DNA from 3 places in the Leclercia pneumoniae genome. Region 3 is predicted to be linked to each of the others. Evidence: riboswitches for the same ligand, from Rfam matches in the RefSeq annotation. Region 3 holds a riboswitch; each other region holds the start of a gene.

Region 1 (10,106 bases), 2.1 Mb from region 3:
GGTGAGCGTGTTGAGCTGGCGCGAAGATCAGCGTATCAGCCAGGCCAAGCTGCTGCTCAGTACCACCCGCATGCCGATCGCCAGCGTCGGGCGCAATGTCGGGTTTGAGGATCAGCTCTATTTTTCTCGCGTCTTTAAGAAATGCACCGGCGCCAGCCCCAGCGAATTCCGGGCAGGTTGTGAATAAAGCGTAAAAAAAGATAAACGACATGGCGCAAGTCTGTTCACACCCGGTAAACTATTCAGACAATTGATGTCTTGACGCAGCAGGCGGCTCTTCGCAGAATCCCTGCTTCGTTATCTGACCGGAAAAGTTATGCAGGCATTGCTGGAACACTTCATCACCCAGTCCGTTACTTACTCCCTCATTGCCGTTGCGCTGGTGGCTTTTCTGGAATCGCTGGCGCTGGTCGGGCTGATCCTCCCCGGTACGGTGATGATGGCTGGTCTTGGCGCGCTGATAGGTAGCGGCGAGGTTAATTTCTGGCAGGCCTGGCTGGCGGGCATTATCGGTTGTCTGCTGGGCGACTGGATCTCGTTCTGGCTGGGCTGGCGTTTCAAAAAGCCGTTGCATCGCTGGTCTTTCATGAAAAAGAACAAAGCGCTGCTGGATAAAACCGAGCATGCCCTGCATCAACACAGCATGTTTACGATTCTGGTGGGACGTTTTGTTGGCCCGACGCGTCCGCTGGTGCCCATGGTGGCTGGCATGCTCGATCTGCCGATCAAAAAATTCATTGTGCCAAATATCATTGGCTGCCTCTTCTGGCCGCCATTCTACTTCTTGCCTGGCATTCTGGCCGGAGCGGCTATCGATATTCCTGCAGGTCAGGATAGCGGCGGCTTTAAGTGGTTACTGCTGGCAACGGCATTGCTGCTTTGGCTGGCGGCCTGGCTCTGCTGGCGTCTTTGGCGCAGCACCAGGGCTAACGTCGATAAGCTGAGCGCCTGGCTGCCGCGATCGCGATTACTGTGGCTGGCACCCCTGCTGCTGGGCGTGGCGGTGGTGGCGCTGGTGGCGCTTATTCGCCACCCGCTGATGCCCGTCTATGGTGAGATTCTGTTGAAGGTCGTGAGCCGTTAACCGCGCGCAATGCCCAGCAGATGCGAGGCGCTGGCGTCGCCGCTAAGCAGCACGCGGGTCTCACCGTCCCAGGCGATACGCCCGTCAGCCACGACTATCGAACGTCTGGCGATGCGGGCCGCATCTTCCACGCTATGCGACACCATCAACATGGTGAGCTGCTGACGCTCGCAGACCTCTTTGACCAGCAATAGCATCTCCTGACGCAGAGCAGGATCGAGGGCGGAAAAGGGTTCGTCCAGCAGTAATATCGGCTGTTCTCGCACCAGGCAGCGCGCCAGAGCAACGCGCTGGCGCTGCCCCCCGGAAAGCTCTCCTGGCAACCTGTCTAACAGATCGCTAATGCCCATCTGGCCGGCGATGGCCGCAAGTTTGCGCTGTTGATCGACATTGAGCTTCAGGCCAGGGTGCATCCCCAGCCCGATGTTCTGCCGAACGCTCAGGTGGGTAAATAGGTTGTTTTCCTGGAACAGCATCGACACCGGGCGCCGGGAAGGGGGCGTCCAGGTGTGATCGCGGTTTTCTATCAAGATTGTCCCGCTGGCGGGCTGCAGAAAACCGGCGATCAGATTGAGCAGGGTGCTTTTCCCCGCACCGCTTGGGCCGAGAATGGCAACCGACTCTCCCTGCGGCACAGAGAGAGTAAAACGCATCGGCAGGTGCTGGTAAAGCCAGGTCACATCAGTCAGTTTTAGCATCACGCCCCGGAAGTTTTTCAATAACGGTAAACAAGGCAAAGCAGAGCATCAGGAGCAGAAGCGCCGTAACGGCTCCGTCCTGGCTGCGATAGGAGCCAATCTGCTGATAGAGCCAGAACGGCAGGGTGCGGAAATCGTCATTGCCAAACAGTGCCACCACCCCAAAATCACCAATCGAGAGTACGCAGGCAAAGGCCAGCGCCTGCGCCAGTGGGCGTTTCAGGGCGCGCAGTTCCACCACCTTTAGCCGTTGCCACCCCTGCATCCCTAATGATCCGCAAAGCAGCGTATAGCGGGCGCTGAGGTCGCGCATCGGGTTTTCCAGAACCTTGAGGGCATAAGGGATGGCCATCAGCGCATTGGTAAAGATGACAATGCCGTCCGCCGAGGCGGGTAGCCCGACGGTGCGGGTAAACAGCAGGAAAAAGCCGGTCGCCAGTACGATGCCGGGCATCGCCAGAATCAGCATGCCGCTCAAATCCAGCAGCTGTCCTGCGGCGGTGGCCTGCCGGGCATAGAGCTCACGGCTGCTCCAGAGGAGCATCATGGTCAGGATCACGCAGAGCAGGCCGGCGCCTGCGGCAATGCGTAGCGAGGTCGTTAACGCCTGCCAGAGCACCGGCTGTTGCAGCACGCTGAAAAGATTCCCGTTAAGGCCATCCACCACGACCGCCAGTAGCGGCGGCAGCAGCAGCAGCAGTGCCAGCGTAATCAGCAGCGCGTCTGTCAGACGGCTACGCAGGCTGTCCTGGGGATCGCGCCAGCCGCTGAGCTGACTTGTGCCTACGGCGAGGGCTTTGCCCAGACGCTGGCTCAGTAAGACCAGAGCCAGACAACAGACCATCTGAATGATCGCCAGCAGCGCCGCCCGGCCAGGATCATAGTCATAGCTCAGGGCCTGGTAGATAGCCAGCTCAATGGTAGTAGCCTGCGGCCCGCCGCCGAGTGAGAGCACAGTGGCAAAACTGGCGAAGCAGAGCATAAAGATTAGCGCGGCAGTAGGGAGGATCTGGCGGCGTAGCCATGGCCATTCAACAAAACGGAAGAAGGACCAGCCGCGCATATTGAGCTGGGCGGCAAGCTGGCGTTGCTCGCCGGGAATGTTCTCCAGCGCCTGTAAGAGCAGGCGGGTGGCCATGGGCAAATTAAAGAAGACGTGGGCCAGTAAGATCCCCTGCAAGCCATAGGGAGAGAAGCGCCAGTTCAGCCCGATCGCTGCACAAATTTGGGCCAGCCAGCCCTGACGGCCATAGACGCTGAGTATGCCAAACACGGCGACCAGCACGGGCAGTATCAGCGTCATGGCGCACAGGCGCAGCAGGGCTTGCCTGCCGGGAAAACGACGGCGATACAGCGCACGCGCCAGCAAAATGGCGGGCGCGACGGAGAGCAGGGCTGACAAAAAGGCCTGCCAGAATGAGAAGCGTACGACGTGCCATAAATAACTGTCGTGCCACAGCGCAGAGACGTCGGCGTCGGGCGCACTGAACCATAGCGACAGAAAGGCGCCCAGAGCGACAGCCACCAACAGCGTGGCGGCCGTCAGCCCCGGTATGAGCCAGCCCGCGATTAACGGCTGACGGCGCGTTGCCATTCACTTACCCAGCCAGCACGCTTATCCGCAACCTGTTGCGGGGTGAACTCCAGCGTATTTTTCGGTTTGACCAGGCTATTAAAGCCCTCAGGCAGCGCAACATCGGTCACCGGGTACATCCAGTTACCGGTCGGGATTGCCTTCTGGAAGGCCGGCGAGACCATAAACTTCAGGAACTGCTCTGCCAGTTCTGGCTGTTTGCTGGCTGCGGTGCGGGCAGCCACTTCCACCTGCAGGTAGTGTCCTTCTGCAAAGTCAGCGGCAGCATAGTTCTCTTTTTTCTCTTCGATGATGTGATAGGCCGGGGAGGTGGTATAGCTCAGCACCAGGTCCCCTTCTCCTTTCAGGAAGAGCCCGTACGCTTCGCTCCAGCCTTTAGTGACGGTCACCGTTTTGGCAGCCAGTTTTTGCCAGGCTTCCGGGGTTTTATCGCCATAGACTTTCTGCATCCACAGCAGCAGACCGAGACCCGGCGTGCTGGTGCGGGGATCTTCATAGATCACGCGCCATTTTTGATCGCTTTCAACCAGCTCTTTCAGGCTCTTCGGTGGGTTTTGCAGTTTGGTTTTGTCGTAAACGAAGGCGAAGTAACCATAATCGAAAGGCACAAAGGTGTCATTTTTCCAGCCACCCGGCACAGTCACTGCATCGTTTGGGACATTACTTTTGGCAAACAATCCGGTCTGGGTGGCCGCATTGAGCAGGTTGTTATCCAGCCCCAGCACGACGTCGGCTTTGCTGTTTTTACCTTCCATGCGCAGCCGGTTGAGCAGGGAAACCCCGTCTTCCAGCGCCACGAACTTCAGTTCACAATTGCAGTCGGCTTCAAAGGCTTTTTTGACCACCGGGCCAGGGCCCCAGTCAGCGGCGAAGGAGTCGTAGGTATAGACCGTCAGCACGGGTTTAGCGAAAGCAGGCAGCGCCAGCAGGGCCAGCAGGGGAAGAGCTTTTTTTAACACTTTGCACCTCAATGTTGAGTGGCAAAGGATTTTGAGTGACAGCCTCAAATCCCTTCGCCGGCGTTATCCGGATCAGGTTCGACGGGTATTTTCTCAGCACACGCTTTCGCGCAGCACCCCGTTGAGAACGGCAGTATTGTAATGATTTGGTGAATATTACGAAAGTGTTATGGCTCCGGCGGCGCAAACCACGCCGATTTAAAGTCAAACCAGCCAAGCGTGTTCATCCGCAGACCACGCATACTGCGCTGACCCTGAATCATCAGCCAGTGGTGAATAAGCGGTACCATCGCTTGCTGTGCCAATAGATGCTGGCACCACACCGCGAGGTTCATCTCACCCGCCCGCCACTTGGCGGCGTCTTGCTGCCAGTCGCGGGGAATGCAGTTTTGCAGCAGCGGCACCTCATACAGGTGCGAGAAGAGCGAGAAATCGAGCGGCAGAGTAAAGTTCACGCTATTTAGCCAGATATCGCTAACGATATCGCCGCGATGCCACTCGTCATAATCCACTTCCACTATTTCCAGTTTTACCCCTTCGGCGGCCAGCATAGCGCTCATCATTCTGCCGATGACCCGGTGTTCAACGTGTTCACGGTAGTAGGTCAGGGTAATGCTCTCAAGACCTGCAGGTTTTTCGCCACATCCCGGCCGGGCATGGTGCCAGCGAGGCAGCAAGCCCCAGGCGGGGAACCAGTAAGTCTGGTACTGCGCTTCCGCCTGATAGATCAATTTAGCGGGAGAGAGGATCTGGTTGATCCACTGACGGACCTCCTGGCTGGCACCGCGTCGGGATCGCGCGTCGAAGAGCAGGTAATAGCACCCCTCTTCCAGACGGCTCTCTACCGCTTTCTCCCCTTCGGTCGGCCCCTCAAGCGTCAGCCCTGGACTCAGCTCTTCACTGATATCGGGTAATACCCAGACGTTTACTTCATCGATCAGCGCGCGATAGCCAAAGTAATCGTCAAAGGCCTGAATCTTTAACTGATTATTGTTATTGCGCACCACCGCATAGGGGCCTGTCCCCACGGGTTGGCTGGCAAACTTAGGCATCGATTCCCATTCACGCGGCAGAATCATTGAGGGGACGTAACCCAGCAGCCACGGCAGCCAGCGGTCTGGTTCAGAGAGGTGAATATCCAGCGTCCACGCGGTAGGAGACTGAACGCTAACGATGTGGGAATAGAGCGGCAACATTCTGGCGCGCTCGAGCGAGGCAATCACGTCGCTCATCTCCAGTTCACGGCCATGATGAAAATGGATGCCGGGCCGTAAAAAAAAGCGCCAGTGAAGGGGGGCAATCTGCTGCCAGTGATGCGCGATATCGGCTTCCAGTTCCCCGTTTTCCTCATTTATGCGGGTTAGCCCGCTGAAGATTTGCCGCGCCATGTGGGTCTCGGATCGACGTAATGCGCTACCCGGCAACAGGTTTTTCATTGGCCGATAGTAGAGGACGCGCAGGATATGCTTCCCCTGGCGGAAACTGCGGCCCAGATGAGAAACCAGCATCTGCCGTACCGCAGCTTTATCGCCGACTAACTGCACCAGTTGATCGATCCGATCCTGCTCCAGTAGGTCTTCGGCCCGCTGTTGCTGTAGCGCTAGGCCGGTATACAAAAACGTGAGGCGCGAGCGTTTACCGCGTCCGGCTTCGGCCTCCCAGTTCAGCCAGCCCTGCTGCTGCATCGTATTGAGCAGGGTACGCATATGGCGGCGCGAACAGTTAAGCAGCGCGGCCAGTTCACTGAGGGTAGTATCCTGGGTCTGGCCTTCACAGCATTGCCACAGGCGGATGAATTGTTGTTGCAGGCGACCAGAGGCCATAAAAGAGGAACTCCTGACAAAAAATCAGCAATTTATTAATCCCTATATTAAGCCAATAATTCTCTTCGATGAAGCGAGGAGGTGAATATGAGGAAGTCGACCGCACGTCAGTTTTTCCAACAGTACTTTGCCGCGACAAAGGGAGTGTCCTGGCTGGCCCGCCAGTGTGAAGCACAACGGTTCAAAATACTGGAAGAGTTGATGCAGTGGGACGTTACAACGCCGACTTCTGAACGCTGACTCGCCTCGATCATGTGTGACTGAGTATTGGTGCTAATCACCACGCCAGCAGTTATTATCTGCTGGCTTTTTTCATTTCTTTTGCGCTTAAGGATAGGGTCATGCTCTGGTTAATGACGATGGGTCGCCGCCTCAACGGTGTCTATGCCGCGTTTATGATAGTGGCGTTTATGATGGGCGTCGCCGGCGCGCTGCAGGCTCCGACCTTAAGCCTGTTCCTGAGTCGTGAAGTCGGGGCGCAACCTTTCTGGGTAGGGTTGTTCTACACGGTCAATGCCATCGCCGGGATTCTGGTCAGCCTGTGGCTGGCGAAGCGCTCCGACAGTCAGGGCGACCGGCGTAAATTGATCCTCTTCTGCTGCGCCATGGCCATTGCTAACGCACTGCTGTTTGCATTTAACCGCCATTACATGACTTTGCTTACCTGCGGGGTTCTGCTGGCGGCGCTGGCGAACACCGCCATGCCACAGCTCTTTGCCCTGGCCCGTGAATACGCCGACAACTCCGCGCGGGAAGTGGTAATGTTCAGTTCGGTGATGCGTGCTCAGCTCTCGCTGGCGTGGGTAATCGGCCCGCCGCTGGCCTTTATGCTGGCCCTCAATTACGGCTTTACCGCCATGTTCTCCATCGCGGCGGCAATCTTCGCCATCAGTCTGGGGCTTATCGCCTTTGCGCTGCCCTCTGTCGCTCGGGTAGAGCAGACGGTGGATACCCCGGTGTCTCAGGTGAGCGGCTGGCATAACAAAAATGTCCGCCTGCTGTTTATCGCCTCGACGCTAATGTGGACCTGTAACACCATGTATATCATTGATATGCCTTTGTGGATCAGCAGCGATCTGGGTTTGCCGGATAAGCTGGCGGGTATTTTGATGGGCACGGCCGCGGGGCTTGAGATCCCGGCCATGATCCTGGCGGGATATTACGTAAAACGCTTCGGTAAACGCCGAATGATGACCCTTGCCGTGGCGGCGGGGGTGATGTTTTACGTGGGGTTAATTCTGTTTCATAGCCGTGAGGCGCTGCTGGCGCTCCAGCTGTTTAATGCCATTTTTATCGGGATCGTTGCCGGGATAGGGATGCTTTGGTTCCAGGATTTGATGCCCGGCCGGGCGGGCTCGGCCACCACCCTGTTTACAAACAGCATCTCTACGGGGGTGATTATGGCGGGGATGATCCAGGGCGCTCTGGCCCAAAGCTACGGACATGCAGCGGTTTACTGGACGATTGCGGCTATTTCGGTGGTGACCTTAGCGACCACCTCTCGGGTGAAAGATGTCTGACCGTGATTAAGCGGTTCGGGAAAGAATAAAAACAGGATGGCGGTTCTTATTAAGGGAATAATGAAGAGCCGTAAGTAAATAGAGTATTTAACGGTTAAAAAAACGACGAGCCATTATTATTGTTGATACCTGTGCAGGGCGTGAGGCTAGCGGAGGGGGAAATATCTCCACTAGCCTTGACTCTTTTATTAACAACGACCGGCTTTCCTGGAAAGCGCATCACAGGTGGTATTACTGGTACCGTTATTAGTGCCGGCACAAATCGCATCGGATACCGTATCTTCAGCGCCTAATGGAATCACGCCATATAATTTTGCCGCGCCGACTTTGGTTACGTAGCAACGGTGGGCCGTGTTATTGACGGTGGCGACGAAATTGGTTTTAACCCCTTTTTTGTCGACATTTGAGATGGTTACCTTGCTGGCGTCGACATTCAGGGCAAATGACGCCGCATCTTTCATCTCTTTCTCTGTTACGGCCGGACTCATTCCGCAACCGGCTAAAAGCAGAGTCGATAATATGATGGCGACAAAATGACGTTTATTCATGGTAGTGCTCATTGCAAATTATCATGTCCGCCAAGTATAAGCGTTATTAATATTAGAGCCTGTTGATTTTGATCATTAAATAAGGTGCTTTGAATCTGGGTTTATTATTTATTATGAGGTCGGGATGGCGTTATTTATATGCGGAAATAATGATTATTTTATTCTGATAATTATTATCTATTTATATTTTATTAAAGGGAAAGGTAATACAGGGAAGGAAAAACAGGGAAGGAAAACAGGCCCGCCAGACGCGGGCCTGTTTTTTAGCTCATAAACGCAGGCTGTTTGTTCTCGTAGGCGGAGATTGCCTCTTCATGCTGTAACGTCAGGCCGATGCTGTCCAGGCCATTGAGCATGCAGTGGCGGCGGAAATCATCAATCTTAAAGCTGTAAGATTTTTCGCCCGCCTTCACCACCTGAGCTTCCAGGTCCACCTCAAAGGTGATCCCCGGCTGCGCTTTCACCAGTGCAAACATCTCGTCTACCTGCGCATCGCTCAGGGTCACCGGCAACAGCTGGTTGTTAAAGCTGTTGCCATAAAAGATGTCGGCGAAGCTGGGGGCAATAACCACTTTGAAACCGTAATCGGTCAATGCCCATGGCGCGTGCTCACGTGAGGAGCCGCAGCCAAAGTTTTCACGAGCCAACAGGATGGAAGCCCCTTTGAACTCCGGAAAGTTCAGCACAAATTCCGGGTTCGGCACTTCGCCTTTGTCATCGAGGAAACGCCAGTCGTTAAACAGGTGCGCGCCAAAGCCGGTGCGGGTCACCTTCTGTAAAAACTGCTTTGGAATGATGGCGTCGGTGTCGACGTTGGCCGCGTCCAGAGGGACAACCAGGCCCGTATGCTGGGTAAATTTCTCTGCCATGATTGTCTTCCTTATTTCAGGTTGCGGATGTCGGCGAAATGGCCGGTAACGGCGGCGGCCGCTGCCATGGCCGGGCTGACCAGGTGCGTGCGTCCACCGCGACCCTGACGGCCTTCGAAATTACGGTTGCTGGTAGAGGCGCAGCGTTCACCTGGGTTAAGACGGTCGTTGTTCATGGCGAGACACATAGAGCAGCCAGGCAGACGCCATTCAAAGCCGGCGTCGATAAAGATCTTATCCAGACCCTCTTCCTCCGCCTGCGCTTTCACCGGGCCAGAGCCAGGGACGACCAGCGCCTGAACGCCCGGTGCCACTTTGCGGCCTTTGGCGATCTCTGCCGCGGCGCGTAAATCTTCGATGCGCGAGTTGGTGCAGGAGCCGATAAACACCTTATCGATCGTCACCTCAGTTAAGGGTACGCCCGGCTGTAAGCCCATATAGGCCAGCGCTTTCTCGGCGCTAGCGCGTTCAACCGGATCGGCAAAGGAGGTGGGATCCGGAACCGCGTCGTTCACGGAGATAACTTGCCCCGGGTTAGTCCCCCAGGTGACCTGCGGCGCGATCTCTTCGGCCTGCAGAGTTACCACGGTATCGAAGGTGGCGCCGTCATCAGTCTTCAGCGTCTTCCAGTAGGCAACCGCCTCGTCATAATGCTGGCCTTTTGGCGCATGCAGACGCCCTTTCACATAGTCAAAGGTGGTTTGGTCCGGCGCGACCAGGCCCGCTTTGGCACCCATTTCGATAGCCATGTTGCACAGGGTCATACGTCCTTCCATGCTCAACGCCTGGATGGCATCGCCGCAGAACTCTACCACGTGACCGGTGCCGCCAGCGCTGCCGGTTTTACCGATGATCGCAAGGACAATATCTTTTGCGGTAATACCAGGGGCAGCCTGACCTTTTACCTCAATCTTCATGGTCTTCGCGCGTCCTTGCTTCAGGGTCTGGGTCGCCAGAACATGTTCGACTTCAGAGGTGCCGATACCGAATGCTAACGCGCCAAATGCGCCG
Region 2 (10,106 bases), 1.8 Mb from region 3:
GGCATCTACCACCACCGGTACGGTGGCCTGCTCGATGATGATCTCCAGCATCGCGCGGGTCTCCAGCCCCTGGTTCGAGCCAATCGGCGCCCCCAGCGGCATGACTGCCGCACAGCCCGCCTCTTCCAGCCGTTTACAGAGCACCGGGTCCGCGCCGCAGTAAGGCAGCACGGTAAATCCTTGTTTTACCAGCATCTCTGCGGCTTTTAGCGTTTCGACAGGATCGGGTAACAACCAGCGGGCATCCGGATGGATCTCCAGCTTGAGCCAGCTTGTGCCCAGCGCTTCACGCGCCAGCTGCGCGGCAAATACGGCCTCTTCGGCGGTCTTGGCACCGGAGGTATTGGGCAATAGCGTCACCCCGGCCTCCAGCAGCGGGGCGAGGATTGCGTCGCTGTGGTTACGCAGATCCACCCGTTTCATCGCCAGCGTAACGAGCTGGCTGCCGCTTTCGCGGATAGCCTCCACCATCAGATGGGACGAGGCAAATTTTCCGGTTCCGGTAAACAGATGTGATTCAAAGGTTCTATCAGCAATACGTAACATTCAGCCTCCTGCGATGACCTGAAAAAGCAGGATGTGATCGCCTTCGCTCACCTGCTGATGTTCCCACCGCTCGCGCGGCAGGATCTGTTGATTAAGTGCCAGGGCCACGCCCGGCTTAAGCTGACGCAGCTGGTCTAGCAGGGCGGCAACCGTTAACCCCTCTACGCACTGCATCGGCTCATCATTAAACTGAATGCGCATGTTGCCCTCCACAGACGGTGCAGCCCTTGGCGCGCTGCAAGGCCAACTGCCGCCAGCTGCCGGCACGCGCATCGAACAGGCGTAGCGCGTTATGTCCGGTGTTGATTCCGCTAAGCAGTTTGATGGCTTCCAGCGCCTGCAGCGTACCCATTACCCCCACGACCGGGCCAAGCACACCCGCCGTGCGGCAGTTGCGTTCAGGCTCGGCATCGTCCGGCCACAGGCAGCGATAACATCCCTGCGCCCAGGGTGGCGTGAGTACCATCATCTGCCCACCAAAGCCGACGGCACTGGCGGTGATTAACGGCGTATCGAGCGACACGCAGGCAGCATTGATTGCCTGGCGGGTGGACATGTTGTCGGTACAGTCGAGCACCACGTCGGCCAGGGCGACTTCATGCTGCAGGCTCTGTCCGCTTAGCCGCGCCTGGTGCGCGATCAATTCGATATTTGGGTTCAACTGATGGAGCCGTTGACGGGTTATCTCTGCCTTGGGCTGGTTGAGATCGTCAGGGGTAAAAAGGATTTGCCGCTGCAGATTGCTGAGATGCACCTCGTCATCATCGGCAAGCACCAGCGTGCCGACCCCGGCTCCCGCCAGGTAAAGGGCCGCTGGCGCACCTAACCCGCCCAGACCGACAATCAGTACCCGGCTGGCAAGCAGCTTTTGCTGCCCATCAATGGCGATATCCTCCAGTAATATCTGGCGGCTATAGCGCATAAAGTCGCGATCATTCATCGCCCACTCCTGCCAGCTTCAGAAGCTGTGCGGTAACGGCTTGCCAGTCTGCAGCCTGGGTGATGGCGCTTACGACCGCGATACTGCCTACGCCAGTCTCCAGCACCGCCGGGGCGCGCTCGAGGCTAATACCGCCGATGGCTACGGTGGGGTAGTCCCCCAGGCGGGCAATATGGCGAGCCAACTGGGTCAGTCCCTGCGGTGCTGAGGGCATCTGTTTGGTTTGCGTGGGGAAGACGTGGCCCAGTGCGATGTAAGAGGGACGGGCGGCCAGCGCCACGTCGATCTCCATATCATCGTGCGTGGAGACGCCCAGACGCAGCCCTGCGTGGCGAATGGCATTCAGATCGGTGGTTTCCAGATCTTCCTGGCCCAGGTGCACACCATAAGCCTGATGCTTTATCGCCAGCCGCCAGTAGTCATTGATAAACAGGCGGGCATCATAGCGCCGCCCGAGCGCAATGGCGGCCACCACATCGGCCTCTACCTCGTCATCGCGCTTATCTTTAATCCGCAGCTGAAGGGTGCGAACCCCAGCATCCAGCAGGCGCTCAATCCACTCAAGGCTATCGACCACCGGATAAAGCCCTAGCCGGTAGGGCACCGTTGGGAAATCGGGCTGGTACATTATGCCTCCTCTTTTTTGAGGTAGATTTCGCCGCCTTTGGCGCGGAAGGTTTCTGACATGTCTGCCATCCCCACTTCGATGGTCTGCGCGGCAGCGTAGTCACGCACCTCCTGACTGATTTTCATTGAGCAGAATTTCGGGCCACACATGGAGCAGAAGTGCGCCACTTTGCCCGACTCCTGCGGCAGGGTTTCGTCGTGATAAGCGCGGGCGGTGAAAGGGTCGAGCGCGAGGTTGAACTGGTCTTCCCAGCGGAACTCGAATCGCGCCTTCGACATCGCGTTATCGCGGATCTGCGCCCCCGGGTGGCCTTTCGCCAGGTCTGCAGCGTGCGCGGCAATTTTGTAAGTGATAAGCCCCTGTTTCACATCCTCTTTGTTGGGCAAGCCAAGGTGCTCTTTCGGCGTGACGTAGCAGAGCATCGCGCAGCCGAACCAGCCAATCATCGCTGCGCCAATGCCCGAGGTGAAGTGGTCGTAACCCGGTGCGATATCGGTGGTCAGCGGCCCTAAGGTATAGAACGGCGCTTCGTGGCAGTGCTCCAGTTCTTCGGTCATGTTGCGGCGGATCATCTGCATCGGCACGTGACCCGGGCCTTCAATCATCACCTGCACGTCATACTCCCAGGCGATTTTGGTCAGTTCGCCCAGGGTGTGCAGCTCGGCGAACTGCGCTTCGTCGTTGGCATCGCGAATGGATCCAGGGCGCAAACCGTCGCCCAGCGACAGCGAAACATCGTACGCCGCGCAGATTTCGCAGATTTCGCGGAAGTGTTCGTAGAGGAAGTTTTCCTGATGATGGGAGAGGCACCACTTGGCCATGATGGAGCCGCCGCGCGAGACGATGCCGGTGAGGCGTTTGGCGGTCATCGGTACGTAGCGCAGCAGCACGCCAGCGTGAATGGTGAAGTAATCCACGCCCTGTTCGGCCTGCTCCAGCAGGGTATCGCGGAACGCTTCCCAGGTAAGGTCTTCGGCAATGCCGTTCACCTTTTCCAGTGCCTGATAAATCGGGACGGTACCAATCGGCACCGGACTGTTACGCAGGATCCACTCGCGGGTTTCGTGAATATAGCGGCCGGTTGAGAGATCCATCACCGTATCTGCACCCCAGCGCGTAGACCAGACCAGTTTCTCTACCTCTTCTTCGATGGAAGAGGTGACCGCAGAGTTACCGATGTTGGCATTAACCTTCACCAGGAAGTTGCGGCCAATGATCATCGGCTCTGATTCCGGGTGGTTGATGTTGGCAGGGATGATCGCCCGGCCCGCCGCCACTTCGTCACGCACGAATTCGGGGGTGATGTTCTCCGGCAGATGCGCACCAAAACCTTCGCCCGGATGCTGGTGGCGCAGGACTTCACTGCGAATGCGCTCACGACCCATGTTTTCGCGAATGGCAATGAACTCCATCTCTGGCGTGACAATGCCCTGGCGCGCATAGTGCAGCTGAGTGACACATTTGCCTGGCCTGGCTCGTTTTGGCGTCAGCAGGCCAGTGAAGCGCAGTTCATCCAGACCGTCGTCGGCCAGACGCTCGTTGGTGTAATGTGAACTGCGAACAGTCAGCGCTTCGCTGTCGTTACGCGCCTCAATCCATGGCTGGCGCAGCTTTGCCAGTCCCTTCTGTACGTCGATGGCAATATCGGTATCGCCGTACGGGCCGGAGGTGTCATACACCGGTACGGCCTCGTTTTCCTCGAACTGCGGATTTTCTTTGCTGCCACCAATAAGCGTTGGGCTAAGCTGAATTTCACGCATCGGGACGCGAAGATCGGCTTGCGAGCCGGTGATGTAAATACGCTTAGAGTTCGGAAACGCGGTGCCTTCCAGCGTGTCGATGAAGTGTTGTGCTTGTGCGCGTTGTTCGCGGCGGGTCAGTTTAGTTGCAGACATAGCTCATTCCAAAAGTGAAGGACATGGCTTGTCAGACGACGGATGAAGCAAGAGAGACGATCGCCCGGGGGCGATGCGACAGCAGATTGACTCTTGTTCCCTTCGCAGGTATTAGCCTGATCAGGTTCCGCGGATCCCGAATTAACGGTCTCAGCCCGGCTTTCGCTCTGGGCACTCCGACAAGAAAAAGCTTCTGCAGTGCAGAAGCGGTGTAGATAAATTACGCGCTAACGGCTAATAACTCAAGCAGGCCGGGCGATGTGATCTTCGTTGCTGGCGGTCAGATCGTTATCCAGTGCCAGTGCGATCAGCTTATCCTCTAGCGTGAAGCGCTCTTCCAGTGCTTCACCCAGGTCGGACAGCGCCTGCTGAAACTCAAGATAGTTATCATGATCGATAGCGTTCTCAAGCGTGGAATCGTAGTAATCCATTATCTGCTGGGTGTTAGCTTCCAGCTGCGGATAAATTTTGGTGGCGGCTAATACCGGGGTATCGCCTTCCATTTCACCGATAATACGTTCATAAATATTAAAATGACCGTCGGACAGGTAATCCACCAGGCTTTGACAAAAATCATCGAGTGCCTTCTCGTTCAGGCGCATAAACGACTCTTTGCCAGGCTTAATGCCAACCAGATTGTAGTAGGCAACAAGAAGATGCTTGCGCACGTGTAGCCAGCGATCGACCAGGTTATTACTACCTCCAACGCGCTCTGTCAGGCTTTCTAGCTGGTTTAGCATGTTTGACTCCGCAAGGTTAAGATTAAAAGCTGCCCACCCAAAAATGTAATGATAATGTTACCAACATGCCTGTGAAGCGAAGGTAGTGCAATAGATATGGATCGTATTATTGAAAAATTAGATCGCGGCTGGTGGATCGTCAGCCATGAACAAAAATTATGGTTGCCTGCCGGGGAATTACCACACGGTGAGGCAGGAAATTTCGATCTTGTGGGGCAACACGCACTGCAGATCGGCGAATGGCAGGGCGATCCTGTGTGGTTGATCCAACAACATCGCCGTCAGGATATGGGATCGGTTCGTCAGGTGATTGATCAGGATGTCGGCCTGTTTCAACTGGCGGGACGCGGTGTGCAACTGGCGGAATTTTATCGTTCACATAAGTTCTGTGGCTACTGTGGGCATACCATGCAGCCGAGCAAAACCGAGTGGGCAATGCTCTGTAGCCACTGCCGCGAGCGCTACTATCCACAGATTGCGCCGTGCATTATTGTCGCTATCCGGCGGGAAGACAGCATCCTGCTGGCGCAGCATGCCCGTCACCGTAACGGAATACATACCGTGCTTGCCGGGTTCGTTGAAGTGGGCGAAACCCTGGAGCAGGCGGTGGCGCGTGAAGTGATGGAGGAGAGCGGGATCACGGTTAAAAATCTTCGCTATGTCACCTCGCAGCCGTGGCCATTCCCCATGTCATTGATGACCGCGTTCATGGCTGACTATGACGACGGTGAGATCGTGATTGACCCGAAAGAGCTGCTGAACGCCAGCTGGTATCGCTATGACGATCTGCCCTTGTTACCCCCAGCGGGAACGGTGGCGCGTCGGCTGATAGAAGATACCGTGGCAATGTGTCGGGCCGAGTATGAATGACGTGATACACTGAGGCCATGACGCTTAAGGAACTGCAACAATGACCGAACTGAAGAACGATCGTTATCTGCGTGCGCTGCTGCGCCAACCCGTTGATATCACCCCGGTATGGATGATGCGCCAGGCTGGCCGTTATCTGCCAGAGTACAAAGCCACCCGTGCTCAGGCCGGCGATTTTATGTCGCTGTGCAAAAATGCCGAGCTGGCTTGCGAAGTGACCCTCCAGCCGCTGCGCCGCTATCCGCTTGATGCTGCGATCCTCTTCTCGGATATTCTGACCATTCCGGATGCGATGGGCCTTGGCCTCTATTTCGAAACCGGTGAAGGTCCACGCTTCTCTTCTCCGATTAAAAACAGAGCCGACATCGATAACCTGCCCATCCCGGATCCGGAGCAAGAGCTGGGTTATGTGATGAACGCAGTGCGAACGATTCGTCGTGAGCTGAAGGGGGAAGTGCCCCTGATTGGCTTCTCCGGTAGCCCGTGGACGCTGGCGACCTACATGGTAGAAGGCGGTAGTAGCAAAGCCTTTACCCTGATCAAAAAGATGATGTATGCCGATCCGTTAGCCCTGCACGCACTGCTCGACAAGCTGGCGAAGAGCGTCACCCTCTATCTCAATGCGCAGATTAAAGCGGGTGCCCAGTCGGTGATGATTTTCGATACCTGGGGCGGCGTGCTTACCGGTCGTGACTACCAGCAATTCTCGCTCTATTACATGCACAAAATTGTGGATGGCCTGCTGCGTGAAAACGAAGGTCGTCGCGTACCAGTAACTCTGTTTACCAAGGGCGGCGGACAGTGGCTTGAAGCCATGGCGGAGACCGGTTGTGATGCGCTGGGCCTCGACTGGACCACCGATATCGCCGATGCGCGTCGTCGCGTGGGCGACAAAGTCGCGCTACAGGGCAATATGGATCCTTCCATGCTCTATGCGCCGGCTGCGCGTATTGAAGAAGAAGTGTCGACTATACTTTCTGGTTTCGGCCAAGGTGAAGGCCACGTCTTTAACCTCGGCCACGGTATTCATCAGGATGTACCGCCTGAGCATGCAGGCGTATTTGTGGAGGCGGTGCACCGGCTTTCTGCGCAGTATCATATTTAAGGAGTGGTTATGGATCTCGCGTCGCTACGCGCTCAGCAAATTGAACTGGCCTCATCAGTGATTCGAGAGGATCGTCTGGATACGGATCCTCCGCAGTACATTGGCGGGGCAGATGTCGGATTTGAGCAGGGTGGCGAAGTGACGCGGGCGGCGATGGTGATACTGAAGTATCCGTCGTTAGAGCTGGTGGAGTACAAGGTTGCGCGTATTGCCACCACCATGCCCTATATTCCGGGCTTCCTCTCTTTTCGCGAATATCCCGCGCTGTTGGCAGCGTGGGAGCAACTCTCACAAAAACCTGACCTGCTGTTTGTAGATGGACATGGCATTTCCCACCCCCGTCGCTTAGGCGTCGCCAGTCATTTTGGCCTGCTGGTCGATGTCCCCACTATCGGAGTCGCGAAAAAGCGCCTGTGCGGTAAGTTTGAGCCGCTCTCTGCCGAACCGGGCGCCCTGGCACCGTTGATAGACAAAAACGAACAGCTGGCATGGGTCTGGCGCAGTAAAGCGCGCTGCAATCCGCTGTTTGTGGCAACCGGGCATCGGGTCAGTACCGACACCGCCCTGGCATGGGTACAGCGCTGCATGAGAGGCTACCGTCTGCCCGAGCCGACGCGCTGGGCGGATGCCGTGGCATCAGGCCGTCCGGCATTTGTTCGTTGGCAGGAAATTCAGCCCTGATTCAGGTACACTGCGGCTAATTTCCGATTAGAGATCTCATCATGTTACAAAACCCGATTCATCTGCGCCTTGAGAAGCTGGAGAGCTGGCAGCACGTCACCTTTATGGCCTGTCTTTGCGAGCGCATGTATCCCAACTACGCCGTATTCTGCAAAGAGACGGCGTTTGGTGAGGGGCAGATCTATCGCCGCATCCTCGACCTGGTGTGGGAGACGCTGACGGTGAAAGATGCGAAGGTGAATTTTGACTCTCAGCTCGAGAAGCTGGAAGAGGCGATTCCTGCGGCAGACGACTACGAAGTCTATGGCGTCTATCCGGCTATTGATGCCTGCGTGGCATTAAGTGAACTGATCCACTCCCGCCTAAGTGGCGAAACGCTGGAGCATGCCATTGAGGTCAGTAAGGCCTCTATCACGACGGTTGCGATGCTGGAGATGACCCAGGAAGGGCGTGAAATGACCGACGAAGAGCTCAGAGCGAACCCGGCGGTTGAGCAAGAGTGGGACATTCAGTGGGAAATTTTCCGCCTGCTGGCAGAGTGCGAAGAACGCGACATTGAGCTGATTAAAGGTCTGCGCGCAGACTTGCGTGAGGCGGGTGAGAGTAATATTGGTATAAATATTAACCAGTGAGACAACAAAACGTGATTTAACGCCTGTTTTGTCATGCCTGCACTCTTCCCTTCTGCCCCCCGTCTGGTCTACATTTGGGGGGCGAAAATAAGTGGCTATCGGTGCGTGTATGCAGGAGAGTGCTTTTTTGGCATTTTCGTCGCACTCGATGCTTAGCAAGCGATAAACACATTGAAAGGATAACTTATGAACAAGACTCAACTGATTGATGTAATTGCGGACAAAGCTGATCTGTCTAAAGTACAGGCTAAAGCTGCTCTGGAATCCACCCTGGCTGCAATTACTGAGTCTCTGAAAGAAGGCGATGCTGTACAACTGGTAGGTTTCGGTACCTTCAAAGTGAACCACCGCGCTGAGCGTACTGGCCGCAACCCGCAGACCGGTAAAGAGATCAAAATCGCCGCTGCAAACGTGCCGGCTTTTGTATCTGGTAAAGCACTGAAAGACGCAGTTAAGTAAGACGCGTGGCAGTGAACAGTTTTAACGAAGGGGCGGTTTCGCCCCTTTTGTCTGTCTGGCGCCAGGCCCTGGCTCTGGCAGGCGTGCTGTTGCTCTCTGCCTGTAGTCGCGACGCCTCTCTGCCGGCCTTTACCGCCAGCGGATATGCCGATAATCAGGGGGCAGTGCGTATCTGGCGTAAAGATTCAGACGACGACGTTCACCTGCTTTCCGCTTTCAGCCCCTGGCATAGTGGCAGTACCACAACCAGCGAATACCGCTGGCAAGGTGATACTCTCGCCCTTATCGAACTGAACATTTACAGCGCCACCCCGGAACATGTGCGGATACGTTTTGATGACCGCGGCGAGCTGAGCTTTATGCAGCACGAAACGGGGGGGCAAAAGCAGCAACTCTCCAGCGACCAAATCGCGCTCTACCGTTATCGTGCCGATCAAATCCGTCAGACCAGCGATGCGCTGCGTCAGGGGCGCGTGGTGCTGCGTCAGGGGCGCTGGCATAGCGATGGTACGGTGACAACCTGTGAGGGGCAGACGGTGAAGCCTGAACTGGAGTCCTGGGCCACCGAACATATTGAACGTCGTCAGCGTCACTCTTCTATGGAAGTCAGCATCGCGTGGCTTGAGGCACCGGAAGGTTCTCAGCTTTTACTGGTGGCGAACGAAGATTTCTGTACCTGGCAGCCGACGGAAAAGAGTTTTTAAGTCCCCTCTCCCTTGAGGGAGAGGGTTAGGGTGAGGGTGAGGGGGAATTACTCCCCCTGCTCACGCGCAATCGCACGATAACCGATATCCTGACGGCTGAAGCTGCCGTTCCAGTGGATATCTGCCATCAGCTCATAGGCGCGCTTCTGTGCCTCAGCAACGGTGTGTCCGAGTGCGGTCGCGCACAGTACGCGGCCACCGTTGGTTAAGACACGATCGTCGTCTGCCAGCGTCGTGCCGGCGTGGAACACTTTCGCGCCATCTATCGCTTCCAGCGGCAGGCCGTGGATCTCGTCACCGGTGTTGTAACTCCCCGGATAACCGCCCGCCGCAATCACCACGCCCAGAGAGGCACGCTCGTCCCACTCAGAGGTTTGCTCATCGAGTTTGCCTTCGCAGGCTGCCAGGCAGAGTTCGACCAGGTCCGATTTCATGCGCAGCATGATGGGCTGGGTTTCCGGATCGCCAAAGCGGCAGTTGAACTCAATGACTTTCGGGTTGCCCTGCTTATCGATCATCAGGCCCGCGTACAGGAAACCGGTATAGGTATTGCCTTCTGCGGCCATCCCTTTCACGGTAGGCCAGATGATGCGCTCCATGGTCCGCTGATGCACTTCGTCAGTGACCACAGGCGCAGGAGAGTAAGCGCCCATCCCACCGGTATTCGGGCCGGTGTCTGCGTTACCCACGCGCTTATGGTCCTGGCTGGTGGCCATAGGCAGCACATGCTCCCCATCAACCATCACGATAAAGCTCGCCTCTTCGCCGTCGAGGAACTCTTCGATGACGATACGATGGCCTGCGTCGCCAAAGGCGTTACCTGCCAGCATATCCTGTACGGCAGCTTCGGCTTCTTCGAGGGTCATCGCCACGATTACGCCTTTACCGGCGGCCAGGCCATCCGCC
Region 3 (10,106 bases):
GCGATATTATTAGTAGTGCTTGCATGTCTGGTGGTGCTGGTTTGCAGCGCACAGCGCATGGCAAGCCTGCACGCGCTGGCGATGAAAGCTCCGCTCGTTACCCAGCAGTCCGACGTTGAACCGCCTGTCACCTCTTGTGAACTGAGTGCCAAATCCTTGCTGGCATCGCCACCTATTATGTTTGAAGGTGCGCTCTTTGCCCTGGCGTTGCTGATGGTCGTCCTCACTCCTCAGCCGGTCAGGCATCAACGGCGTTGGCCTCCTCGCGTTATCTCTCCGCCCCGGCTCAGGGTGCATCTCCGCTTATGCGTCTTCCGTGAGTGATTAATCACCTGTTATTCCAGGTTAATTAATCATTTACGGAGAAAATCTATGTTGACTGTTTTCAGGCGGCTTTTAGTCTGCCTGGCATTACTGTGGCTGCCCGTAAGCTGGGCGGCCGATAGCGGCTGGCTGCGCGCTGCCGATAACGATGACGCCAGCGTGCGTCTACGTGCCCAACCCGCTGAGGCGGGAGAGACACACCTGCTGTTGGACGTAGCCCTGGAAAAGGGCTGGAAAACCTACTGGCGATCCCCGGGCGAGGGCGGAATTGCCCCCTCTATTGCCTGGCAAACGCCGCTCCCGGTGCAGTGGTACTGGCCGACACCCCAGCGCTTTGACGTGGCGGGGATCGCCACCCAGGGCTATCAAGGTAACGTGACCTTCCCGCTGGTGGTGAAAGGCAAGATGCCGGACACCCTGGCCGGTGTGCTGACGCTCTCGACCTGTAGCGATGTCTGTATCCTGACTGACTATCCCTTCTCCCTCGACCTGAGTGGGCCAACAGAGCGTCAGTTTACCTATGACTTCACCAAAGCGATGGGTACGCTGCCGCGGGAAGACGGGCTGACCTCCTCGCTGAAGGCAGCCTGGGCCCCCGGCAAACTGACGGTAACCGCCACCCGCGACGGTGGCTGGCACGCCCCCGCGCTCTATCTCGATGGGATTGAGGACGCGGATTTTGCGCGCCCGACCTTTAAGATTCAGGGCGAAACGCTGACCGCGACCGTGCCGGTCACGGACGGCTGGGGTGAGGCGGCGCCCGATCTGCGTGGCAAAACGCTATCACTGGTACTGGCCGACGGTGGTCTGGCCCAGCAGAGCCAAACCACCATTGGTGAAGCCGAGGTGACAACGTCGTCCCTCTTACCGGTACTGGCGATGGCGCTGCTGGGCGGGTTTATCCTCAACCTGATGCCCTGCGTCTTGCCGGTCCTGGCGATGAAACTGGGCTCGGTATTGCAGGTGGAAGGGCAGACCAGAAGCCGTGTACGCGGCCAGTTTCTCGCCTCGGTGGCCGGCATTGTGGTGTCGTTTTTAGCACTGGCGCTGATGATGACGTTTCTGCGTCTTAGCAACCAGGCGCTGGGGTGGGGGATTCAGTTCCAGAATCCGTGGTTTATCGCCGCTATGGCGCTGGTGATGGTGCTGTTCAGCGCCAGCCTGCTGGGGCTGTTTGAAATCCGCTTACCCTCTGGCATTACCACCTCGCTGGCCACGCGAGGCGGCAACGGTCTGGCAGGACATTTCTGGCAGGGGGCGTTCGCCACCTTACTCGCCACTCCCTGCACCGCACCGTTCCTGGGCACCGCCGTGTCGGTCGCGCTGGTGGCGCCGCTGGTACAGCTGTGGGGGATCTTCCTCGCCATGGGGATCGGTATGAGCTTGCCGTGGCTGGCGATTGCCGCCTGGCCAGGACTGGCGCGCCGCCTGCCGCGCCCCGGACGCTGGATGAATACGCTGCGCGTGGTGCTGGGGCTGATGATGCTGGGCTCCGCCGTGTGGCTTATCTCGCTGCTCTGGCTGCATATTGGTAAGGCGACGTGGGGTGTACTGGCGCTGGTGTTAGTGCTCCTGCTGGAGGGAGTCTGGCGACGCTACCAGCGACGCGGCGCCCTTGCCGCCACCGTGCTGGCACTGCTGATGGCATTGTCGGGATACTGGCTGACCTCGCAGACGACCGGTGCCGTTGTCGAAGACCGTATTGCCTGGCAGCCGTTGAGCGAGCAGGCCATCACCGACGCGCTGGCGGCCAATAAACGGGTCTTTGTCGATGTCACCGCCGACTGGTGCGTAACCTGTAAAGCCAATAAATACAATGTGTTGTTGCGTGACGATGTACAACAGGCACTGAGTGCCCCGGATGTGGTTGCCCTGCGCGGTGACTGGAGTCGACCATCCGATACTGTCTCGCAGTTTCTGACACGCCGTCAGAGTGCGGCGGTTCCGTTTAATCAGATTTATGGTCCGGCTCAGCCGCAGGGCACCATTCTGCCTGCGCTGTTAAGTCGCGAAGGGGTGCTGAACGCACTGTCTGCCGCTAAAGGAGAGCACTAATGCGTTACTGGATGATGATTTTCCTGTTCTGTTTTTCTGCCGTCAGCACGGCTGAGCAGCAACCCGATGCCAACCAGCAGCTGGATGAGTTGATCTTTAACGATCCCGACAGTCCGCGAATGGGGGCAAAGCATCCCCGCCTGACTATCGTCAGCTTCACCGATTACAACTGTCCGTGGTGTAAAAAATTTGACCCGATGCTGGAGAAAATTGTCCACGACAACCCGGACGTGCAGTTGATTGTGAAGCTTTTACCCTTCCGCGGCGAAAGCTCAATGGCCTCGGCACGGGTGGCGCTCACGGCCTGGCGCACGATGCCTGATAAATTCTGGGCGTTACACCAGCGATTAATGACGAAGAAGGGCAATCATGACGCGGCCTCCATTCTGGCTGCTCAACAAAAGACAGCCACAACGGGGATCACCCCCGATGCGAAAAGCCAGCAGAGTCTGCAAATGAATCTGATTCTCTCGCAGGTGCTGGGCATTCAGGGAACGCCTGCCACTATTATTGGCGATCAAATGGTCGCCGGGGCGATTCCTCAGGCGGATCTGGAGGCGCTGGTCAAAGAACAGCTGGCGAAAAGCGATGCGCAGTAAACTACGCCGCTGGGCGCGCGAGCTGCTAATTCTGCTGCTGATGGTTATCGCAACGGTATGGGGGATGGATCAGCTGCGAAAACCGGTCCTGCCCGCCGGGTTTTCGGCTACCTCTGTTGAGACGCTGGAGGGTGCGCAGATGAATATCGCCGCCCTCAGCGAGGAGCGCCCTTTGCTGATTTACGTCTGGGCGACCTGGTGCGCCATTTGCCGCTACACCACTCCTGCGGTTGAAAGGCTAACGCAAGAGGGCGGCAACGTTCTGAGCGTCGCGTTGCGTTCGGGAGATGACGGACAACTGTCGCGCTGGATGGCAAAGAAACGCCTGACCATGCCGGTAGTGAATGACGCGAGCGGGGCGCTATCACGCCAGTGGCAAGTGAGCGTAACGCCGACGCTGGTGATAGTGTCGAAAGGAAATGTAGTCGGTACGACAACCGGCTGGAGCAGCTACTGGGGAATGAAACTTCGCCTCTGGTGGGCGGGGCGCTAAAAAAAGCCCGGCAGGTTCTGCCTGCCGGGCCGGAGATTACTTCGCCAGAATTTCCAGCGCTGTACGCTCAACCAGCGACAGCAGGACTTTGACATCCTCCAGCGTCACCGTTGGGTTCAGCAGCGTCAGCTTCAGGCAGGTGATGCCATTGTGCTCGGTCACGCCGACGTTTGCGCGGCCAGACTCCAGCAGCGCATCACCGATTTTCTGGTTCAGCAGCGCGATTGCCGCGTCGTCCATGGCCGCTTCAGGGCGGAAACGGAACAGCACGCTCGCCAGCTGCGGCTTCATGACCAGCTCCAGCGTTTTATGGCCATCAACCCAGGCGGCAACGTCCTGCGCCATGGTTACGCCATGATCGATGATCGCGGCATAGGTCTTCTGTCCCAGCGCTTCCAGGCTCATCCACAGCTTCAGCGCGTCGAAACGACGGGTCGTCTGCAGCGACTTAGAGACCAGGTTAGGCACGCCTGCTTCTTCGTCAAACTCAGAGTTCAGGTAAGCGGCCTGGTAACGCATCAGCTCATAGTGACGCGCTTCTTTCAGCAAGAAAGCACCGCAGCTGATGGTCTGGAAGTACTGCTTATGGAAGTCGAGCGTGACGGAGTCAACCAGCTCAATACCGTCGAGATAATGACGATGCTTTTCAGAGAGCAGCAGCGCGCCGCCCCAGGCGGCATCCACGTGCACCCAAATCTGCTGTGCTTTCGCCAGTTCAGCAATCTCGCGCAGCGGGTCAATGGCCCCTGCATCGGTGGTGCCGGCGGTGGCTACAATCGCCATCACCTGCTCGCCGTTGGCTTCACACTGCGCCAGCTTCGCTTTCAGATCGTTCAGATCCATACGCGCGTACTGGTCGGTTTTCACCTGCAGTACGGACTGGTAACCCAGACCCATCAGCGCCATATTCTTCTGCACAGAGAAGTGGGCGCTGTCGGAGCAGAGAACGCGAATTTTACGCAGATCGCCTGTCAGCCCATCCTGCTGAATGGAGTGGCCCTGACGCGCGAAGAAAGCATCACGCGCCAGCATCAGCCCCATCAGGTTGCTCTGGGTGCCGCCGCTGGTGAAGACACCCGCGTCGCCAGCCTGGTAGCCCACCTGAGTACGCAGCCACTCGATCAGTTTCATCTCGATGATGGTGGCGGACGGGCTCTGATCCCAGGAGTCCATGCTCTGGTTGGTGGCGTTGATCAGGATCTCCGCCGCCTGGCTCACCACCAGGCTCGGGCAGTGCAGGTGTGCAACGCACTGGGGATGATGCACGGCCAGGCTGTCCTTCAGGAAGTATTCAACGGCGCGCGCAATAGCGGCTTCGTTGCCCAGCCCCTGCGGGCTGAAATCCAGCTGGATACGGTCACGCAGTTCCGCGACCGTTCTGCCTTTGTACATTTCCGGCTGCTGTAGCCACTGCTTTACCGCTTCGGTGCTCTGCGAAATCGCCTGCTGATAGGCTTCAATGCTTTGCGCCGAGGACGACAAAATCGGGTTTACATCTGACATCTTATCTCTCGTCTTCGGTTAAGCCGGGCGAACGCCCGCAGCAAGCAGCGCCTGCTCAAATTTATCCAGGAATACGTTCAGCTCTTGATCGCTGATCAGCAGAGAAGGCAGCAGACGCACAACGTTACCGTTACGGCCACCGCGCTCCAGAATCAGACCCGCTTCGAAGCACTTCTTCTGAATCAGGGCAGAGAGCTCGCCATCGCCCGGGAAGCAACCCAGCTGATCGGCGGCTTCATTTGGCTTAACGATCTCAATACCGATCATCATGCCCAGGCCGCGAACGTGGCCGATAACCGGATAACGTTTCTGCAGCTCAACCAGCTTCGCTTTCAGCCATTCACCCTGTGCAGCGACTTTGTCAGCGATGTTTTGCTCTTTCAGGATCTTAAGGGTGGTGAGGCCGGTTGCCATCGCCAGCTGGTTACCGCGGAAGGTACCGGTATGGTGACCCGGAGCCCAGGCGTCGAACTGCTTTTTGATACCCAGCACGGCCAGCGGCAGACCGCCGCCCACTGCTTTTGACATCACGACGATGTCTGGCTCAATACCCGCGTGTTCGAAGGCGAAGAATTTACCGGTACGGGCAAAGCCTGCCTGCACTTCGTCGAGGATCAGCAGGATACCGTGTTCCTGAGTCACTTTACGGATGCGTTGCAGCCACTCGGCCGGCGCCGGGTTCACGCCACCTTCGCCCTGAACGGCTTCCAGGATCACGGCAGCAGGTTTACGCACGCCGCTCTCAACGTCGTTGATCAGGTTTTCGAAGTAGTAGGTCAGTGCTTTCACGCCAGCTTCACCGCCAATACCCAGCGGGCAGCGGTACTCATGCGGGTAAGGCATGAACTGAACTTCAGGCATCATGCCGTCAACCGCTTCTTTCGGAGAGAGGTTACCGGTCACGGACAGTGCACCGTGAGTCATGCCGTGATAGCCGCCCGAGAAGCTAATGATGCCGCTACGACCGGTGACTTTTTTCGCCAGCTTCAGCGCTGCCTCAACGGCATCGGCACCGGATGGGCCAGTAAATTGCAGGCAGTACTCTTTGCCTTCGCCCGGCAGCAGGGAGAGCAGGTATTCAGAGAACGCGTCTTTCAACGGCGTTGTCAGATCCAGGGTATGTAACGGCAAGCCGCTGGTAATAACACTTTGGATGCTTTTCAGTACGTCAGGATGGTTGTGACCCAGCGCCAGGGTACCGGCGCCTGCCAGACAATCAAGATACTCTTTATTATCCGCATCCGTTACCCATACGCCGTCCGCCTTTGTGATCGCTAAAGGCAGTTTACGCGGATAACTTCTGACATTGGATTCCATTTCGGCCTGACGGGCCAGGTAGGTCTCGTTGGATTTATTGAAAGTAGAGGCATTCAAAGTATCAATACGGACTTTATCCGTCATCATATCACTCCTACAACCGCGGCACGTCAGGCGGCCCCGATTGAATCATTAGTTAAGAAAAATGAGAAACGTGGCAAAAATCGCGGCCAATATAGAGCCTTTTTTCGTGGGGCTCAATGGTTAATTGTTTAACGTTTTATTACTGGATACATAAATAGAAGAAAGGTACGCGAAACCCGCATGGTACCTGGGGTTGTCGGGTGGTCTGATGAGGTGCAAATTGACGGTTTTACCGAACCTTTACAAAATCAGTTAAGCGCAACGGAAATAGGCGAAAACGTTAAATCAGTAGATTTCAGCGCCGCAGAGGCAGTATTCTGAATAGCGATTTACGCACAGTAATTGCAACGTAATGATTTAAATGACTCGGGGTGCCCTTCTTTGTGAAGGCTGAGAAATACCCGTACCACCTGATCTGGATAATGCCAGCGTAGGGAAGTCAGATGCCCTTCACGGCTATCGCTTCTTCACGCAAGGCAGGAGCGATAACATGCAGCCTGACCTGCCCGAACACCTTCTTATTAACCACTTCCGCGACCGCGCACCGCTGACCCATTGTATGACGAACGATGTGGTGCAAACCTTCACCGCCAACGTACTGCTCGCGTTTGGCGCTTCGCCCGCGATGGTGATTGAGGCCGAAGAAGCCCAGCAGTTCGCTGCGATTGCCGATGCGCTGCTGATCAATGTCGGCACCCTGACGGTGCCCCGTGCTCAGGCGATGCGTTTGGCCGTCGAGAGTGCGCGGGCAGCGGGTAAGCCCTGGACCTTAGATCCCGTAGCCGTAGGCGCACTGGCGTTTCGCACGCAATTTTGCCAGCAACTGCTGGCGCTCAAACCCGCCGCCATTCGCGGCAATGCCTCTGAGATTATGGCCCTCGCCGGCATAAGCGCCGGTGGACGCGGGGTCGATACCACCGATACCGCCAGCAGCGCGCTGCCTGCGGCACAGGCGCTGGCGCGGCAGATGCACGCCATCGTGGCCGTGACCGGAGAGGTGGATTACATCACCGATGGCCAACGCACGAAGGAGGTCACCGGCGGCGATCCGTTAATGACCCGCGTAGTGGGGACAGGCTGCGCGCTCTCTGCGGTGGTGGCGGCCAGCTGTGCCCTGCCTGGCGATCGGCTTGATAACGTTGCCGCGGCCTGCGGCCTGATGAAACGTGCCGGAAGCGAAGCCGCTCAGGCAAGCCAGGGGCCCGGCAGCTTCGCCACTGCGTTCCTTGATGCCATCTGGCACCTGGAGGGGGCGGCATGAAACGGATTAATGCACTGACTATCGCCGGCACCGATCCCAGCGGTGGAGCGGGTATCCAGGCCGATCTGAAAACCTTTTCGGCGCTGGGAGCTTACGGCTGCTCGGTCATTACCGCGCTGGTGGCGCAAAACACCCGTGGGGTGCAGTCGGTCTACCGCATCGAACCCGATTTTGTGGCGGCGCAGCTGGAGTCGGTCTTCAGTGATGTTCGCATCGACACCACTAAAATCGGCATGCTGGCAGAGACGGATATTGTGGAAGCGGTGGCGGAACAACTCCGGCGACATCAGGTCAAGAGCGTGGTGCTGGATACGGTAATGCTGGCGAAAAGCGGCGATCCGCTGCTCTCTCCCTCGGCGGTTGCGACCCTGCGTAACAAATTGTTGCCGCAGGTCGCGCTTATTACGCCGAACCTGCCGGAGGCTGCGGCGTTGCTCGATGCTCCCCATGCGCGCAGCGAGCAAGAGATGAAAGAGCAGGGCAGAGCGCTACGGGCGTTGGGCTGCGAGGCCGTGTTAATGAAGGGCGGTCATCTGGATGATGCAGAAAGTCCCGACTGGTTATTCACGCGCGACGGCGAACTGCGTTTCACCGCCCCGCGGGTACACACCAAAAACACGCACGGGACCGGCTGTACTCTTTCGGCTGCGCTGGCGGCCTTGCGGCCCCGCCATGAGAACTGGGCCAGCACTGTACAGGAGGCTAAGCACTGGCTTTCCCGCGCCCTGGCCCAGGCAGATACCCTGGAAGTCGGGCAAGGCATCGGCCCGGTCCACCATTTCCACGCCTGGTGGTAGGGCGAGAGTGCATAACGGCGGCGTGTCACGCTGCCGTACCCGAATCGTGCCAGCAGATTGTCCTGAAAATCGGTCTTAAAAGTGGCAAAGATGTTCAGTCGGGACCAGGCTTACCCTGCCCATAAAAACATGGGTCCGGAAGACACGCGCCGACATGACGTCGGCACATAGGGGAGCAAAGTTATGACTGATATTACGCAGCTGCTTGGCAAAGATGCCGATAGCCTGTTACAGCACCGTTGTATGACCATTCCAGCCGACAACCTCTACCTGCCTGGCCACGACTACGTCGATCGCGTGATGATCGATAACAACCGCCCGCCTGCGGTGTTGCGCAATATGCAGACGCTGTATAACACCGGGCGTCTTGGTGGCACCGGATATCTCTCTATCCTGCCGGTAGACCAGGGGGTGGAACACTCTGCCGGGGCGTCGTTTGCCGCTAATCCACTCTATTTCGATCCGAAGAATATTGTGGAACTGGCGATCGAAGCGGGCTGTAACTGCGTGGCCTCCACCTATGGCGTGCTGGCCTCCGTCTCGCGCCGCTATGCGCACCGCATTCCTTTCCTTGTGAAACTCAACCACAACGAAACCCTGAGCTATCCTACGGAATATGACCAGACGTTGTATGCCAGCGTGGAACAGGCCTTCAATATGGGGGCCGTGGCGGTAGGGGCGACCATTTACTTTGGCTCTGAACAGTCGCGTCGCCAGATCGAAGAGATCTCAAGCGCCTTTGAACGTGCGCACGAGCTGGGGATGGTCACCGTCCTGTGGGCCTATCTGCGTAACAATGCGTTCAAAAAAGAGGGCACCGACTATCACGTATCTGCCGACCTTACCGGCCAGGCCAACCACCTGGCGGCGACCATTGGTGCGGATATCGTGAAGCAGAAAATGGCCGAAAATAACGGTGGCTATACGGCGGTGAATTACGGGTATACCGACGAACGGGTCTACAGCAAGCTGACCAGCGATAACCCGATTGACCTGGTCCGTTACCAACTGGCGAACTGCTATATGGGCCGCGCTGGCTTGATCAACTCTGGTGGTGCTGCAGGCGGCGAGACCGACCTGGCCGACGCGGTACGTACGGCGGTTATCAACAAGCGTGCGGGCGGTATGGGGCTGATTCTGGGCCGCAAAGCCTTTAAGAAATCGATGGCCGACGGCGTGAAGCTGATCAACGCCGTGCAGGATGTCTACCTGGACAGCAAGGTCACCATCGCCTGATACCCCTCTCCAGACCCTCTTCCCGACGGGAAGAGGGTTGCTCGAAACTGCTTTTCATTTCATTCAAACATCCTTCCCGATCGACATCACAGTTCACCTTTCTTTTGTGAAAACTGTCACTCGTTGCCGTGCATATGCCCAAAAAATGGCCGATGCTTAGCGGAATTTGTCTAAGGCAGCGGACGAATTTTGCGCTTAAAGTTACTTTCGAAACAGCTTTTCAAAATACAAAGTCGCTCTGAACCTCTGTAGTTTTAAGGACTGAAAATGAAAATCGAATCTGTCAATGTCACCGTCTTCCAGTATCCCACGCGCCGCGTCTCTGACACCGCCGGGCATTCGCACCCGGGGCCAGAGAGCCTGGCAAAAATGGCGATGCTGACGATTACCGCAGACGATGGCACCCAAGGGTACGCGTTTGCACCGCCGGAAGTGGT

The links. A riboswitch is a leader RNA that binds a small molecule or an ion and turns the genes downstream of it on or off. The one in region 3 is predicted to bind thiamine pyrophosphate.
Region 1: linked by a shared signal. The riboswitch ahead of thiB (thiamine ABC transporter substrate binding subunit) and the one ahead of thiM (hydroxyethylthiazole kinase) in region 3 are both predicted to bind thiamine pyrophosphate.
Region 2: linked by a shared signal. The riboswitch ahead of thiC (phosphomethylpyrimidine synthase ThiC) and the one ahead of thiM (hydroxyethylthiazole kinase) in region 3 are both predicted to bind thiamine pyrophosphate.

Annotation. Positions count from the first base shown of each region.
Region 1 covers NZ_CP071383.1:681,849-691,954, forward strand. Annotated here, with positions in the region: gene araC (arabinose operon transcriptional regulator AraC) at 1-187, shown strand, start outside; gene JZ655_RS03195 (DedA family protein) at 317-1,084, shown strand; gene thiQ (thiamine ABC transporter ATP-binding protein ThiQ) at 1,081-1,782, opposite strand; gene thiP (thiamine/thiamine pyrophosphate ABC transporter permease ThiP) at 1,766-3,376, opposite strand; gene thiB (thiamine ABC transporter substrate binding subunit) at 3,352-4,335, opposite strand; TPP riboswitch at 4,367-4,466, opposite strand; gene sgrR (HTH-type transcriptional regulator SgrR) at 4,503-6,158, opposite strand; gene sgrT (glucose uptake inhibitor SgrT) at 6,246-6,398, shown strand; gene JZ655_RS03225 (sugar efflux transporter) at 6,500-7,678, shown strand; gene JZ655_RS03230 (hypothetical protein) at 7,867-8,139, opposite strand; gene leuD (3-isopropylmalate dehydratase small subunit) at 8,490-9,095, opposite strand; gene leuC (3-isopropylmalate dehydratase large subunit) at 9,107-10,106, opposite strand, start outside.
Region 2 covers NZ_CP071383.1:209,614-219,719, forward strand. Annotated here, with positions in the region: gene thiG (thiazole synthase) at 1-546, opposite strand, end outside; gene thiS (sulfur carrier protein ThiS) at 547-747, opposite strand; gene JZ655_RS00990 (HesA/MoeB/ThiF family protein) at 731-1,486, opposite strand; gene thiE (thiamine phosphate synthase) at 1,479-2,114, opposite strand; gene thiC (phosphomethylpyrimidine synthase ThiC) at 2,114-4,009, opposite strand; TPP riboswitch at 4,090-4,198, opposite strand; gene JZ655_RS01005 (Rsd/AlgQ family anti-sigma factor) at 4,252-4,749, opposite strand; gene nudC (NAD(+) diphosphatase) at 4,846-5,619, shown strand; gene hemE (uroporphyrinogen decarboxylase) at 5,660-6,724, shown strand; gene nfi (deoxyribonuclease V) at 6,734-7,405, shown strand; gene JZ655_RS01025 (YjaG family protein) at 7,447-8,037, shown strand; gene hupA (nucleoid-associated protein HU-alpha) at 8,224-8,496, shown strand; gene JZ655_RS01035 (DUF1481 domain-containing protein) at 8,508-9,200, shown strand; gene purD (phosphoribosylamine--glycine ligase) at 9,248-10,106, opposite strand, start outside.
Region 3 covers NZ_CP071383.1:2,829,016-2,839,121, reverse strand. Annotated here, with positions in the region: gene JZ655_RS13825 (copper resistance protein) at 1-324, shown strand, start outside; gene JZ655_RS13820 (protein-disulfide reductase DsbD family protein) at 373-2,379, shown strand; gene JZ655_RS13815 (DsbA family protein) at 2,379-2,978, shown strand; gene JZ655_RS13810 (protein disulfide oxidoreductase) at 2,968-3,471, shown strand; gene JZ655_RS13805 (pyridoxal phosphate-dependent decarboxylase family protein) at 3,508-4,974, opposite strand; gene JZ655_RS13800 (diaminobutyrate--2-oxoglutarate transaminase) at 4,993-6,378, opposite strand; TPP riboswitch at 6,733-6,829, shown strand; gene thiM (hydroxyethylthiazole kinase) at 6,866-7,636, shown strand; gene thiD (bifunctional hydroxymethylpyrimidine kinase/phosphomethylpyrimidine kinase) at 7,633-8,433, shown strand; gene fbaB (class I fructose-bisphosphate aldolase) at 8,617-9,669, shown strand; gene JZ655_RS13780 (mandelate racemase family protein) at 9,937-10,106, shown strand, end outside.